DNA from 2 places in the Caballeronia sp. LjRoot31 genome. Region 2 is predicted to be linked to the other one. Evidence: riboswitches for the same ligand, from Rfam matches in the RefSeq annotation. Region 2 holds a riboswitch; the other holds the start of a gene.
The links. A riboswitch is a leader RNA that binds a small molecule or an ion and turns the genes downstream of it on or off. The one in region 2 is predicted to bind cobalamin.

Region 1: linked by a shared signal. The riboswitch ahead of ACSQ8V_RS09755 (TonB-dependent receptor domain-containing protein) and the one ahead of cobA (uroporphyrinogen-III C-methyltransferase) in region 2 are both predicted to bind cobalamin.

What each region holds. Positions count from the first base shown of each region.
Region 1 covers NZ_CAXURX020000001.1:2,204,363-2,212,573, forward strand. Annotated here, with positions in the region: gene ACSQ8V_RS09750 (VWA domain-containing protein) at 1-242, shown strand, start outside; gene ACSQ8V_RS09755 (TonB-dependent receptor domain-containing protein) at 266-2,197, opposite strand; adenosylcobalamin (AdoCbl) riboswitch at 2,590-2,742, opposite strand; gene ACSQ8V_RS09760 (ABC transporter ATP-binding protein) at 3,016-4,071, opposite strand; gene ACSQ8V_RS09765 (ABC transporter permease) at 4,071-4,943, opposite strand; gene ACSQ8V_RS09770 (ABC transporter permease) at 4,940-5,812, opposite strand; gene ACSQ8V_RS09775 (ABC transporter substrate-binding protein) at 5,832-6,899, opposite strand; gene ACSQ8V_RS09780 (GntR family transcriptional regulator) at 7,097-7,816, opposite strand; gene ACSQ8V_RS09785 (porin) at 7,928-8,211, opposite strand, start outside.
Region 2 covers NZ_CAXURX020000002.1:986,248-994,458, reverse strand. Annotated here, with positions in the region: gene cobN (cobaltochelatase subunit CobN) at 1-3,131, opposite strand, end outside; gene cobW (cobalamin biosynthesis protein CobW) at 3,135-4,223, opposite strand; cobalamin riboswitch at 4,396-4,662, opposite strand; cobalamin riboswitch at 4,822-5,151, shown strand; gene cobA (uroporphyrinogen-III C-methyltransferase) at 5,306-6,079, shown strand; gene ACSQ8V_RS22830 (cobalamin biosynthesis protein) at 6,076-6,483, shown strand; gene cobO (cob(I)yrinic acid a,c-diamide adenosyltransferase) at 6,483-7,085, shown strand; gene ACSQ8V_RS22820 (cobyrinate a,c-diamide synthase) at 7,087-8,211, shown strand, end outside.

The sequences.
Region 1 (8,211 bases), on a different contig from region 2:
ATGCAGGCTGGCCTGATGACGTCAACACCTTCCAGTCGGCTGTTTGCGCAGCGATCAAGCAGAGCGGCGTGATCGTGTACGCGATCACCTTCGGCAGTGCTGCCTCAAACTCGGTTTCGCAGCAGGCGATGCAAAGCTGCGCCAGTCCGGGAAATTATTATCACGCGCCGGACAACCCCACACTCAATGCCATCTTCCAACAGATTGCCGGCAATTTGGGAGTGCTTCGGTTAACGCAATAGTTTCCGCTGAACGGCTCTCTTGGTTAGAAAGTGTAGGCGAGCTTGCCGAATGCCGTCCGGCCCAACGTGTTGTAACCGTATGCGGTGACGTACTGCCGGTTAAAGAGGTTGGACAGATTGGCGGACACGGTGAGATGCGAATTGACCTTGTACGCGGCACGCAGCCCGACGGTTGTGTACGACGGCAGATACGTCGCGTTGAACTGGTCGTCGTAGGTCGATCCTCCGTAAAGCAAGGAGATGCCCGTGCTCAGCGCGTGCAGGTGAAACTCGTCCCATGTGTGATCGATGTTCAGGCTGACGGTCTGACGCGGACGGCGGTTGAGCCACGTCCGGTCGGTCACATCCTGCGGATTCAAAATGCCGACCGCGAGACTGACCGGTGTCGATTTACCAAGCGTGCCCTTGTACGACAGGTCGATGCCCTGAATGTGCGCGCGGCCTACATTCACGGGCAGAAAGGTCACCGAGTCGTAAGTGATGAGGTCGTGCACGCGGGTGTCATAAACAGCGGCCGTGAAGGTACCGAACGAAGAGGCCGCGTCAAGCGCTGCCTCGACCGTATCGCTGCGCTCAGGCTGCAGATTAGGGTTCGCGTAACCCGGGTAGTACAGGTCGTTAAAAGTCGGCAGGCGGAATGCGTTGCCATACGAAATGCGTGCCGTATAAACCGGCGTAATTGCATAAGCGACAGCAACATTGCCGGTATTGATCGACCGGCCCTGGATGATCTCGTGGCGTCCCGCCAGGAACACCGTCAACGCGCCGAGCGTGACTGATTGATGGAGCGAGACGGCTGAATCGTTGCGCGTCGGCACGCCCGTGGGGATGTCGACCGGCAGGAAGGCTTGCTCGCGGGTGAAGTCGTAGGCGAGCTTGGTTTCACCGGACAGTGGCAGACTGAAGAGCGTTTGACCACGCTCCTGATGGGTCAGCGAGGTCGACGTGCTTAAGCGCGTCGAGTCGATCTCATCGGTCGGGATGGCCGGGTTGTTCGCATAGAGGAACTGTCGATCCGTGGAGTAGCCGACAGACTGGTCAAACTGCGTGAACGGCGTGATGTCCAGATGAAACGCAACGCCGGTCGTCAGTTGATGATCAAGCTGCCGGTTATCGCCGCCGGCATTGTCGTAGGACAGATCGGACCGGTGATAGAGCGCGAATGTGGAGATCGACCAGTTGTCGTGCGCATAGCCTAAACGCGCATCCACGTCCTGAGCATGGTACGGGTTGCGGCCATCCTCGTGCCCGTAAGCCCCGGGCTGGGTCGCATCGATTCCCGCGGTATTGTAGTCGTGCAGTCCCAAGGAATAGGTCAGTCCGGCCAGTGCCGCGAGCGGACCCGTGGACGAAATACTGCCTGAAGTGCGGATCTGTGTATCGAACGTTTTGTTCGAACCACCGCCTGTTGAAATCGTAGTCTGGTTGGGTTGATTGGCCGCGCGGTTCGTGAAGAGTTGCACGACGCCGCCCACCGCGTCCGCACCGAATGAAGCGGCCGCCGGTCCTGAGATCACTTCGACACGGTCAAAGGCGGAGGTCGGAAGGTCGGCCCACTCGGCTTGACCCGTAGTCGCAGAACCAACGCGGATACCATCTATGAACACCGCAACCTGACTTCCCGATGATCCACGAATGCTGACGGCAGCAGAAGATCCTGGGCCGCCGTTTTGTGAAATAGTGACGCCTGGCAACGTGGCGAGGGCTTGCGTGATGCTCGGGTCACTCGGCGACAAACGGTCGAGATCCGCGCGGGTCAGGACCTGCGTCGACGCATAGCGTTGATCGAACGATTGCGGCAGGTGCTGCATGTCGCCGGTGACGAGAATATTCGGCAGCGTGGCTGCGTCCGGAAGCTGCTCCGGCTGCGGAAACGACGAGTCGTCCGCGGCCTGCGCGACCTGCCATGCCGAAACCGTCAACGCAGAGGTGAGGATGAAATGACGGAACTTCATACGGGGAAAACCTTTTTATTGGAAGATTGGACGACGTGCTGCGAGCGCAAACGCAGCATGTCGATTTCGGATGGCGGCAATGACGAAACGCGGGCCTCCCTGGAGGCGTCACCGGCCTGCCGTCCACGCGATAGACGAGATCAACCCGCGATGACGCGCAGCGGCCAAGGCACTTTTAAGTGGCGGTGAGTTCTCTCGCGCGGCAGATGCGCCCATGTCTCGGGTGCTGGTCCTGGCGAACCGCTGATGCCCACCTCGCCTGCGCAATCGATCACGCCCCAAGCGGGCAGCCGAATTCACTTATGCGGGTCTATGTGGGTCTAGGCGGGCCAATCGAGGGGATGCCGCTCTGGCTGTAAGCCAGGATCGCGGGCAGTATCGGTCATCGGTCATGTTTGTCTCCCGGGGAGTGCGCGCCCCAAAGTCAGAAAAGAGGTATACGACGCCGAGGTCTGACTTCCGGTTTGTGCTGAAACCGGTCACAGTGGCGCGACCGTGCTGGATTTACACCAGCTTCCACGAGTCGTATGCGCGCATTTTACTTCCGAATCCCCATCGACACTATCAAGTCGGGGTTATTGAGTAACCGGCGGTGCGGGTGCCCCTGGCAGCACGAGATTCATGCCTGCTGGTTATCGCCAGCGACCTTTCGGAATATTTGCGTATTGAGTGCAATCACGTTGGAGACGGTCGGGGGTGGGACTCTGAGCGCGCCACCTCCGATCCGACATGTGCCTGATCTCCCGGACTAGACCCAGGACGAACGGAATTACTATCCCCTGCCCCGCGCCAGAGGGTATGCGGATCTTGAAAGCTCCTTAGTGGACCAGGATCGTGCTGTCGGGCGACCAACTCAACGTCACTTGCGAGCCGACCGGGATCAGGTCCTCGCCGGAGTTTTGCACATGGACCTTGAGCCGCTGGCCGCACCAGTCGAGCATATAGGTTGTATTCACACCGGCAAAGACGTGATGGGCAACCTGTGCCGTCAGCCGGTTATGCGCGCTCGGCGCGGCCGCGCCCGTTGCACGCTGGAGCGCGATTTTCTCGGGACGTACCGCACACTTCATCTGACCAGATACAGCGGAGCGCGATCCGAAACGAATCAAGCTGCCATCGTTAATGCGCATGCCACCGGTCTCCAGTCGACCGTTGAGAATGTTGGCATCGCCGAGAAAAGTGGCGGCGAACTCGCTGGCCGGTTGATCGTAGAGTTCGCGTGCGGTCCCTTCCTGGATCAATCGTCCATCGCGCAGGATACCTACACGATCACTCAACGTAAGCGCTTCTTCCTGGTCGTGCGTGACGAATACGGTCGTGATCGCGACATCGCGCTGGATGCGGCGCAATTCGACCTGCATGTCCACTCGCAAAGATTTGTCCAGCGCGCTCAGCGGTTCGTCGAGCAGCAACACGCGAGGACGCGTCACAATGGCGCGCGCCAGTGCGACGCGCTGGCGCTGCCCGCCCGACAATTGATTGATCCCGCGTGCGTGCAGGCTGCCGAGTTGCACGAGATCCAGCACCTCCCCCACCCGGCGCTTGATCTCGCTCTTGTCCACATGCCTCACGGACAACCCGAATGCGACGTTGTCGGCCACATTCATATTTGGGAACAACGCATAGTTCTGGAACACCATGCCGATCTCCCGCCGCTCCACGGGCAAGCGTTCGACCGGCTGATCGTCGATGCGAATCTGCCCGCTGTCCGGGAACACAAAGCCGGCAATCATGCGCAGGAGCGTTGTCTTGCCGCTGCCTGACGGTCCGAGCAGCCCATAGAGGCCGCCCTCCGCGAAACGGATGGATACGTCGTCCAGCGCGCGTGATTCGCCGTACTGCTTCGATACCTTGATTACGTTGACTTCGGCCATTATTGCTCTCCACCAAATCGATACAGCCGTGACACGATCAACATCGTGCCCATCGACACGACAATGATGATGGTTGAAATTGCGTTGATCTCGGGCGTAAAGCCCTTGCGGATCGCGCTGTATATTTCGACCGGCAGCGTGGTCTCGCCCGGGTCGGACAGGAAGTACGAGACGACGAACTGATCGAACGACACGGCGAATGCAAACAAGGCCCCTGCCACCACGCCAGGTGCAATCGCGGGCAAGGTCACGCGCCACGTGATCTGCCAGCCGCTCGCGCCAAGCGAACGGGCGGCCAGTTCCAGTTCAGGTGAGAACGTGCGCAAGCGCGCGCCGACCACGATGATCACGTAGGGCAACGCGAGCGCCACGTGACCGAGCAGGATGGCGTGCAAGCCCCGCCCGATACCGATCGCGAAGAAGAAAATCAGCATCGCGGTGCCCGTGATCAGCCAGGGGATCGCCATCGGCGGGAACAGCATGGCTTGCAGGAAACGCTTGCCCGCGAAGTCGTATCGAAAGAATGCCAGCGACGCCATCACGCCGAGAATGGTGGACAACAACGTGGTCCACAGCGCGATCTCGATGCTCCGGAACGCCGCCGCCTTCAGCACGCCGTCCTCGGCGAGCGCCTGATACCAGTGCGTGGTGAAATGAAACGGCAACTCATAAAGCGGCGACGCGTTAGCCGACATCAACGCCATGACCAAAATCGGCAAATATAGAAAGCCAATCATGACCACGACGTACCCGTAGCCGATTGCCCCAAGCGATGCACCCACGGTCCACGTCCTGCGACGCGGTGTATGCGGCGCGTTGGAGGCAGCCGGCGTGTCCAACTCGATTGACCCGATGGTGTTGTCCTGCTTCATTTGTCCTTCCTCCGCGAGAGCCGCATGCCGGCAAACAGGATTGCCAGCACGAGGGCCAGCAGCGTGAACGACAATGCAGCGCCGAGCGGCCAGTTGAATACGGCAACGAACTGGTCCTCGATGACCGTGCCGATGAACGTGCCCTTGCGCCCGCCGAGCAACCGCGGTTCCATGAAGGCTCCCACCACGGGCACGAAGGTCAACACGGCGCCCGCCAGCATGCCGGGCATCGCAAGCGGCAGGATCAGCCGGCGCAGGATGGTCACGCGTCCCGCGCCCATTGAACGAGCCGCTTCGATCAGGGAGTCGTCAATAGCCTGCAGGCTCAGATAAGCGGTCAGCACCGAATACGGCAAGTAGGAATGCACCAGTCCGATCACGATTGCCGGATAAGAGAACATCAGGTCGGTGCTGACTGTCCACGGCCAGAGATGATTAAGCACCCAGTCCACCGGTCCGCCACTGCGCAGTACCATGTTCCAGGAGAATATCCGCACCAGCCCGTTGCTCCAGAACGGCAGGATGATCAGCAGGAACAGCGCTTCACGCGTGCGTCCACGTATTACTTTCGCGAGCATGTAGGCGCACGGAAAACCGAGCACCGTGCAGATCAGCGTGACCTGGGCGCTGAGTCCAAGCGAACGCACCATCAGCTTCCGATACAGCGGTTCATCGAAGAACGTCAGGTAGTTCTGGAACGTCAGCGACCAGTTGCCGCCGCTCGTCGGCACGTCGGACATGAAGCTGTAGAACAGCATGACCGACAAAGGCAGGAACACCGCTAGCAGGAGCCATACGTAGGCGGGTCCGGCCAGCGTCATGGCGCGAACCAGCGGTCGGCCTTGCGGCGAACTGAGGGCAAATTTCATGGCACTTCCTTGAACGTCGTCAGTCGGCCTGGGCCTTGATTTCCTGCCATAACTGCAGGTAAGCCTTGCGCTTGTCGTCGGTGATCGGCTCCTGGAACTGGATCCGCGACTGCACCGCCGGATTCGCCAGCACCGCACGGTTGAACGCGTCGGCCGGCAACGCTGCAACTGCCTTGACGTTGGCCGAGACCGGCGCGCCGACACGGGAATCCCACTGCGTGTAGAAACCAGGATCGATCATGTAGTTGATGAAGGCTTTCGCGCCGGCGACGTTATGCGCGCCCTTGGGAATCGACAGGGAATCCAGCCAGCCGATCGCCCCTTCCTTCGGGATCACGAAGGTGACCGGCAGGTTGAACTTGTTGCGCGCGCGTGCGGCTGATCCGCTCCAATACGTGGAGATGTAAAACACCCCCGACGCCACATACTGGTTCCAGTCGTTCTCTGAACTCCAGAACGTTTTCAGTTGCCCGGTCAGCGCCTTGAGCTTGTCCTTGACGGCATCGAGATTCTTGATGTCGTTGATATTCTGGCCCGTTGCGAGCGCTGCGAACTGGACCGCTTCGATTGCGTCGTCACGCATGCCGACATGGCCTTTGTACGCCGGGTCCCACAGCGCCTGGATGGTGTCCGGAACCGGATGGACCTTTGTGTCGTTGACAGCAAACGACGTCACGCCCCACACCCACGGAATGCCGTAGCTCTGGCCGCCAATCTCCAGCAAATGAGAATGGCGCATCTTGGGGTTCAGGTCGGCGACGTTCGACATCCCCGTCACATCGATAGGCTGAAGCAGGTTTTGTTCGCGTGCTTGCTGGTTGAACGCGCTGTTGACCATCACCACGTCGTACGCGCCCGGGTTGGTACGCAGCTTGGTGAGCATTTCCTGCTCGGAGTTGAAGAAGTCGTTGACCACGTGATACCCGGTCTTCGCTTCGAACTCCTTGAGCGCCCAGGGCTCATCCGTGCCATACCCCTTCCAGTTCAGCACGTGGACATCTTCGGCGTGCACGGCAAACGAAGCCAGGGCGGCTGTTGCCATTGCGCACGTCAACGCCCGTTTAAGTATTTTATCGATCAATGCCATTTCATGGACTCCCGGCAATCAAGTTGAACTCAAGCAGCACAGGCTGCGGCAGTAACTAGTTAATACAACTTAGTGAATCATCAAGCGCGGTGATCTTTCCCAGGCGGGCGCCTCTTAGCGCATCAGCAACGGCTGCATGGAAGCGACACAATGGGCGGTCAATCCATCTGTCCTTGCTCGCCCGCCCCAAGGCACGTTCAAAACTCCAGGTGCAATCCAAAATAGGCGGGATCGAGCAGACTGACGACGTATTCGACCGGGTTGCCGTTCTTGTCACGCGTGAGACGACGGGTGCGCAGGAACGACTTGCCCGGCGGGTGCTTCAGGATGTCGGCGTCGGCTTGTTCGAGCCCGATCACCTCCGCCCATTCTTCGCCGTGATCCGCAGCCATGCCGTACTCGATCAAGGTCTGGTTCAAGGAGCCGCCGATCAACCCCTGCAACGGCAGGTCCGCCAGCCGGTCGGAGAACGGAATCCGGCTGAGTTCGAGCGAAATCGGCCGTTCCGAGTCCGCCAACACCCGCAACCGGTCCACTGCGATAAAGGCAGGCTGTTGCAGCGCGAGTTGAACGGCGAGCTTTTCATCCTGGATCACCCGGATTTGCAGCAACCGGGTTTGAGCACCGCCGTCCGCCGTTTCGAGCGCCTTTGACCAGCCCAGCGCACTATCCAGCGTCTGACCGTTGTAAGTGACAAACGAACCCACGCCGACCTTGCGGGTAATCAGGCCCGTATTCATCAGTTCCTCAAGACCCTTGCGAACCGTGTTTCGGCTGACCGAGAACCGCTGCACCAACTCACTCTCGCTTTCCAGCAGGACGCCGTACGGCAAGCGCCCGGTCAAGATCTCGTCCTGGATCGTCGCGGCGACCATTTCCGCTTTTGAGGCGCCCACATTGTTCGAACGTTTTTTCATTGCAGCGCCCCCGATCGTGGTGATCTTTCTGTCCTGAGCGTCGAAAGAAAGGAAATGAGTTTATGCGAACATGTATGAACATGTTTTCATGCGTCTTGCCAAACATGAAATCTAGAACTTATGGAACATACCAATCGAGATGCCGTGCGGATTGGCGCCGGGATTAGCCAGCGGTAAACCTGAATTCGCTGATCCAGCCAACGTATACGACGCCTGATTGTGATTGGTCAGATAAGAAATCGTGCCGTATACGCTGGTACTTTTAGATAGATCATATTGAGCCAGTGCGGCAATCTGGTTCGCATTATTGGCGGCAGCGGTTTTATCATGCAACGCGGTATAGCCTAACGAAACAAATACGGACGGCGTGAATTGATATTTACCGGAAACACCAT
Region 2 (8,211 bases):
TCGTTTTGCCATTGCTTGGCGTCGATCATTTCCTGCAAACCCGCCCCGTATGCGCCCGGCTTGGTGCTGAATACGCGCCAACCCGCGCGCAAGCGCGCTTCCTTCTCGTCAAGTCCGCGCGCCATGTGTTCGTCGCGTTCACGCATGATGCGCGCACGGATCGGATTGATGTCTTCGGCCTCATCGTTGAGTTCGGCCACGGCTTGCACGGCGGCATCGAAGAGATGCATCAGGTTGGCGAACGCATCGCGGAAAAATCCCGACACACGCAGCGTCACGTCAATGCGCGGGCGATTGAAAATGGTGATAGGCAGGACTTCGAAATCAGTCACGCGATTGCTGCCCGCCGCCCACTTCGGTCGCACGCCGATCAGCGCCATGGCTTGGGCGATATCGTCGCCGCCGGTGCGCATGGTGGCCGTGCCCCATACAGACAAGCCGATCGCGCGCGGATAGTCGCCGTGCTCCTGAAGGTGGCGCTCGATCAGCAGGTTGGCCGACTTCAGGCCGAGCGTCCATGCTGCGCGCGTTGGCACGGCGCGGGTATCGACGGAGTAGAAATTGCGGCCAGTCGGCAACACGTCCGGCCTTCCACGCGATGGCGATCCGCTCGGGCCCGGCGGCACAAAACGCCCGTCGAGACCGCGTTGAAGCTGCTTTAACTCTTGCGGGCCGCAAGCGTCGAGCCGTGCGAGCAAGTCGCCGTTCAGGCGTTTGAGTACCTGCGATGTGTTCGGCCCCGCCGTGTCGGATGGCTTGTCGAGCAACGACGTTGCGAGCAGTTCGAGACGCTCGCGGGTGTCGCCATGATGGCGCCACGGTGCATCGATCACCGTTTCGAGTTCAGCGGGACGAGGACCTGTCCACGGCGCGCTCCAGTCGGCATCGAGGGGATCGAACGTGTCGCCCAGATTCAAGTCGCGAGCCAGTGCGGTGAGCACGCTCGCGTTCGCGCCTTGCGCGTCGCCGGTTGGATAACGGCCGAGGGCAAGCAGGGTATCGCGGCGTTGCACGCCTTGCGGCGACGCACCGAACACATGCAGGCCATCGCGGATCTGCGCCTCCTTGAGCTCGCATAAATATGCGTCGGCGCGGGTCAGTAATGCATCTTCAGTATTGGAATCGCGAGGTTTATCGAGTCCGAGTTCCTCATGTAACCGATGTTCAACAATGCTCGCCAGAATCGTCTTGCGCAGGAGTTTCGCGCGGCGCGGGTCGACCATCAGCGCTTCATAATATTCGTCGACCTGACGCTCCAGATCCTGCAGCGGACCATAGTTTTCAGCGCGCGTGAGCGGCGGCATCAAGTGGTCGATAATGACCGCCTGCGCCCGCCGCTTCGCCTGGCTACCCTCGCCCGGATCGTTGACAATAAAAGGATATAGATGCGGCATGGCGCCCAGCGTCAGGTCAGGCCAGCACGACGCGCTCAATGCAACGCTCTTGCCCGGCAGCCATTCAAGGTTGCCGTGCTTGCCGACGTGAACGATCGCATCCACGTTGAATCGCAGCCGCAGCCAGAAGTAGAAAGCGAGATACGCGTGCGGCGGCACGAGCTCCGCGTCGTGATAACTCGCGTAGTCGCCGCGCTCACGCGAGCGCGCCGGCTGGATGCCGATGAACACATGCCCGCAGCGCCAGCCCGCGATCATGAAGCGGCCGCGCCGGATCGTGGGATCGCTTTCGGGCGGTCCCCAGCGCGTATTCAACTCCTGCTGGACGTTGTCCGGCAGCTTCGCGAAAGCGTCGAGGTAATCGTCAAGCGCGAGGCTTTGCAACGCGGGACGCAAGTTGCGAACCACGGGATCATTCGTCACGCCCGAGGTTAGCGCCTGCATCAGCGCGCCACCATCGGCGGGAATGTCATCCACTCGATACCCTTCTTTATCGAGCATCGAAAGGATGTTGACGACGGACGCGGGTGTATCGAGACCCACGCCATTGCCGATGCGGCCTTCACTCAGCGGATAGTTCGCGAGCACGAGCGCGATGCGTTTCTCGGCATTGTCGAGTTGCCGCAAGCGACACCAGCGTTGGCTCAACTCGGCCACGAAACGCACCCGTTCTAGATCGGGCTGATATCGCACGACATCCACCTGCGTGATCTTGCATCGATACGCGAGCCCCTTGAAGCTGATCGCGCGGGTGATGATGCGGCCATCCACTTCCGGCAGCGCGACATGCATGGCGACATCGCGAGAATTCAGCCCGTGGTTATCCTTGAGCCAGTCTTCGCGATTGCCCCCGCTAAGGATGACTTGCAGTACCGGCGCGTCGCCCGCGAGTTCGAAAGGCACAGGGTCGTCTATGACGCCGGCAGCAAACGAAGTCGTGTTCAGCACCAGCGACGCACCGTGATCCGCGCAAAGCTGCTGCACGACTTCGCGACTCAACGGGTCTTTCAGCGACGCCATCGCGATCGGCAGTGGGTTGAGGCCCTGCGCTTCCAGGGCCTCGATCAACGCATCGAACACATCCGTATTGCCGGACTGCAAATGGGCCCGGTAGAACAGCACGGCGACGACGGGCGCACCTTGAACCCAACGCGTTCTCCAGTCGTCAATGGTCGCGATCTGCCGCGCCGGATGATAGATTGCCACTGCCGGCAGCGGACTCGGTGCACGCGCTTCACGCCCATACCCCAACGCCCGAAACGCGATGCAACGAAGAAACTCTTCGGCATTTTTCGCGCCGCCCTCACGCAGATAACGCCAGAGCTGGTCGCACAATGCGGGCTCGGCCGTACTCTTTGCCACGAGGTTCGGATCTTCCTGCAGATCGCCGGAAAACATCACGAGCATCTGGCCATGGCGGCGCGCGAGCGTGGTGATGCTCTCGATTCCGTAAGGCCAGTACGCTTCGCCGCCAAGGTGATCGATAACGATCACGCGTGCATGTTTCAGCACGTCGTCGACGTAAAAATCCACCGATGCCGGTTGTCGCAAGAACGCCTGATTGGCGAGCCGCAGCGCTGGAAAGTCTGCTTCCAGATGCGGCACGACGCTCGCGAGTAGCGAGAGCGTTGTGTCGGCCGAACTGAGCACAACGATCGGCGCAGGCGTCTGGTCGATACGCATGACGCCGGCTGCGTCGTCGACAAAACCGCCGGGCGTCGTGCGTAGCAGATGCATGGATCAGGCCTGTACGGGTGCGTTGGCGAGCGCGGCAACCAGTGCTTGTTGCAGACGCGGCTGATCGAGATCCTCACCAATCAGCACGAACCGGCTGGTCTCGCTGGCGGCTTCTTCAGCGGTCCAGCGGCGGTCGAAGTAGGTATCGAAGCGCTGGCCTACACCCTGCACGACAAGCCGCATTGGCGTGCCCGGCAACGCCGCAAAACCCTTCACGCGATAGATCGTGTTTGCATCGACCAGTGAGCGCAGCGCGGCTACCACGGCGTCGCGCGACTCGACCCGCGCTTCCACCACGACTGAATCGAAGTCGTCATGATGATGATCGGCGTGGCCTTCGTCGTCGACGGAACCATGATGATCGACACGCAAATGAATAGTCGTTTCCGATGCCGCCTCCAGTCCGAGCAGCGCATGCAGATCAAGCTGCCCCATCTGCGCCGGCACGATCTTCACGCCTGCCGGAATCTCGCCGCGAATCAGCGCTTCCACCGCACGCTGCTGCGTTTCATCGATCAGATCGGTCTTGTTGAGAATCACCAGATCCGCTGAAGCAAGCTGATCTTCAAACAACTCATGCAGAGGAGACTCGTGATCGAGATTCGGATCGGCGCGGCGTTGTGCGTCGACAGCTTGCGGGTTCGCCGCGAACTGGCCGCTTGCCGCCGCCGGACCGTCGACCACGGTCACGACAGCGTCCACGGTGAATGCATTCTTGATGGACGGCCAGTTGAAAGCCTGCACGAGCGGTTTGGGTAACGCGAGCCCAGAGGTTTCGATCAGCACATGGTCGATCTGATCACGCCGCTCGACGAGTTGCTCCATCACCGGATAAAACTCTTCCTGCACCGTGCAGCAGAGACAGCCGTTCGACAGCTCATACAGATTCGGTTGATCCGTGGCGCTTTCGTCCTCGCAGCCGATGTTGCAGCCCTTCAGGATCTCGCCATCGATGCCCAGTTCGCCGAACTCGTTCACGATCACCGCGATCCGCAGCCCTTTCGCGTTTTGCAGGATGTGCCGCATCAACGTGGTCTTGCCGCTGCCGAGGAAGCCCGTTACGACCGTGACCGGGATTTTGCGCATTTGCATCCGTTGCTCCGTAGTATCGATTGGCTGCTTGCTGCCGGAATGCGTCGCCCTTTCCTGAACCAAGCGAGCAATGAAATGCGCGCGCGGATGTCGCGATGCAGGATGGCAATCCGGAAAAGCATGGTGAAAAGTGTCGACCGTATGCCGCATCCCCGCGACAAACGTCCGCTTCAGGTGTTGACTCGTTCCGGCCGGTATCCGGGCTGGCGAAAGTGCCGCTTCACCTTCCCACATGATGTATCCATGCAGTGGTTTTTCGAAGCCGGCTTTACCGTGCGAGGTGGCGTGAATCAGGGTAAAACCACGTCGCGCGATTTTCACTTACCGTTGCGGGGGCAGCGCAGGTTGGCACGGCCGGGGTTCCGGCAACGCTTCCTGCTTCCCGTTTAACTGCGCGCAGCAGAGACCGCGCGCGAGCACCAGAAACTACCGCGAAGTCTAGGCTGATGGGGGGTTAGCGTCAAGGTTTGGACAGCGCCTGAGTGTAGGTTCAGGCCCTGCCTGCGAACGAGAAATCTTGCCGGTGCGCGCGCACTAAACCTGCACTGCGGGCCGGTTCCAGCCTGTAAAAGCCCAGCGCAACCAACACCCGCTGTGCTATCTTTGGCCCGCGTCTGGTGCTCACGCGCGCTTTTCCCGCGCGCGTAGTTAAACGGGAAACAGGATGCACGCGCGCTTATTTTCAAGGCCCAAGGCTCAAGGCTTACGCTTGAGAGGCCTCACGCGCCGTGTCGACAAAAACCTGTGCTGTCCCCGCAACGGTCAAGCGACCCGCGCCCGCTTCGACTGACTCTCATTCGTGACTCTCACTCATGACTCTCATTCGAATCGAGCGTTCATTTCCTCCACAGCCACTGCTCCAGCGAGCGGGAAAACGAGCGGAATGCGGTCGCCAAGCCCGGATACCGGCCGCTCTAGCTGTAATAGCGCGCCGGACGCCGCATCCGCGAGGGACGGATGAAGGACGTAATGCTTATATCGTCTTACATGAATCCAATTTTGCAACGCTTGCGCCCGCTCTCGCTCCAACCGTTCTGCTCACTACGCAGCCTGTTTCCGGGTCGTGCCAACGAGGCGCAATCATGAGCACGCCCGCCCGCGTCTGGCTGATCGGCGCCGGCCCCGGCGACGTCGAGCTGATGACGCTCAAAGCCGTGCGCGCGCTGTCGGAAGCCGATGTCGTCCTCGTCGACGACCTCGTGAATCCCGATGTGCTGAAGTTCGCCCGCGCCAACGCGGTCATTCGTTACGTCGGCAAGCGCGGCGGACATCCGTCTACCCCGCAAGCGGCGATCATCGAAGACATGCTGGCCCATGTGCGCGCCGGCCACGTCGTCGCGCGGCTGAAAGGCGGCGATCCATTCGTCTTCGGGCGCGGTGGCGAAGAGGTCCAGGCGCTGCATGCGGCGGGCGTGCAAGTGGAGGTGGTCTGCGGCATCACGGCGGGCATTGCCGCGCCGGCCGCCGTCGGCATTCCGGTCACGCATCGCGATCACACCATGGGCGTCGTGTTTGTCACCGGCCACGGTGCCAGCCGCGAAGCGGGCGACCATGCAGCCGAGCCCGACTGGCGCGCGCTGGTCGCGACGAAAATGACGCTGGTCGTGTACATGGGCGTACGGCGGCTCACGGATATCACCCACGCATTGGTCGATGCAGGGCTCGATCCGGAGACACCGGCTGCCGCCATAGAACGCGCTACACGTCCCGATCAACGGCATCTGCGAGCGCCGCTCAGGCATCTGGCGGAAGCGGTGGAGCGCGCGGGAATCGGCGCACCGGCGATCGTCGTGATCGGCTCGGTCGCCGGGCTGGGGATTGCGAGCGCGCTGGATTACGTCGCGCAGCAATCATGAGCACATGGGTCATCGGCATAGGCTGCCGGCGCGGTGTAAGCGTCGAACAGATTCATGCCGCCGTGTTCGCGGCGCTGGGGACGCGGTCGCTGGCGAGCACTCGAGCGCTGGCATCGATTGATAGCAAGAAGGACGAAACCGCCCTGCTCGAATTCGCCGCTCGCCACGGTTTGCCGCTGCAATTTTTCTCGAAGCAACGCATCGCGCAGGTTGAAACCAGCGCGTCGGAACGGGTTCAGGCGCTGCTAGGCATCGACGGCGTCTGCGAACCCTGCGCGCTGCTCGCGTCGCGCAACGGGCGAATCATCGTGCCAAAAAGAGTGACCGATGGCGTGACCGTCGCGATTGCCGAAGACGACCTCGGACAAGAAATCAAACAACAAACTGACAACCAGAGAACATGATGAAAACGGACGAAGAATCGCATCTGCGCATGACCCAGCGACGTAAGGAAGGTCACGAGAAAAAGCAGGCCGCCGCCGCGCGCGAGAAGGGCCTCCTGATCGTCAATACGGGCACGGGCAAGGGTAAGACCACGGCGGCCTTCGGCATGGCCGTACGCGTGCTCGGACACGGCATGCGGCTCGGCGTGGTTCAGTTCATCAAGGGCGCGCTGCATACGTCCGAACGCGATTTCCTCGGCGCAATCGCGAACTGCGATTTCATCACCATGGGCGACGGCTACACGTGGGACACGCAGAATCGCGATGCCGATATCGCGACGGCTCGCCGAGGCTGGGACGCCGCGCGCAAGATGATTGAAAGCGGCGAGTATCAGATGGTCGTGCTCGACGAGCTGTGCACGGTGCTCAAATACGAGTACCTGCCACTCGACGAAGTGCTCGCGGTGCTCACCGCGCGGCCCGAGATGCTGCATGTGGTTGTGACGGGCCGCCATGCGCCCGAGGCGCTGATCGAAGCGGCCGATCTTGTGACGGAGATGCGTCCGATCAAGCATCCGTATCGCGAGCAAGGGGTGAAGGCGCAACGCGGCGTCGAGTTCTGACGTGCGCGCCTGCCCCGCTTTATTCATCAGCGCCCCCGCGTCGAACCAGGGCAAGACCACCGTCACCGCCGGTCTCGCGCGCTATCACGCACGGCTTGGCTTGCGGGTACGGGTCTTCAAGACCGGCCCCGACTTTCTCGATCCGATGATCCTGGAACGCGCGTCCGGCGCGCCGGTGTATTCGCTGCATTTGTGGATGGTCGGCGAAAGCGGCTGCCGCGCGCTGCTCGCGCAAGCAGCAGACGAAGCCGATTTGATCCTGATCGAAGGCGTGATGGGCCTCTTCGACGGCACGCCCAGCAGCGCCGATCTCGCGGCCACGTTCGGCGTCCCGGTGCTCGCCGTGATCGGCGCGCACGGCATGGCGCAGACCTTCGGCGCAATGGCGTTCGGGCTCGCGCGCTATCGCGCAGATCTGTCCTTTCACGGTGTGCTCGCCAATCGCGTGGCGTCGGCACGGCATGCGCAAATGTTGAGCGAAGCCATTCCTGAAGGCATTCGATACTGCGGGCATCTGTCGAGCATCGACGACATTGCGCTACCCGGGCGGCACCTGGGCCTCATGCAGGCAGCGGAGGTGGCCGACATCGATACGCGGCTGGATCGGGCAGCAGACGCCATCGGCGAAACAACGTTGCGCGAGCTGCCGCCCGCGGTCATGTTCAATCACGCCGCCCTTGAACAACCGCCCCGTTTGCTGAAAGGCATGCACATCGCCATTGCCCGCGATGCTGCGTTTTCGTTCATCTACCCTGCTAATCTCGATCTGCTGGAGGCGATGGGCGCAACGCTCGCGTTTTTCTCCCCCCTCGCCGATGAACCCGTTCCCACGCATGCCGATGCGCTCTATCTGCCGGGTGGATATCCGGAACTGCACGCGGCCCGGCTTGCAGCGAACCTTGCGAGCGCGGCCTCGATTCGAGCGCACGTTGAGGCGGGTAAAGCGGTGGTCGCGGAATGCGGCGGCATGCTGTATCTGCTCGACTCACTGACGGATATCGAAGGTTCTCAGCATGCCATGCTTGCCCTTCTGCCCGGCCACGCGAAGATGCAAAAACGCCTGGCCCGGCTCGCCATGCAGCGTGTTGAAAGCCGCCACGGCACCCATACCGGCCACACTTTCCAC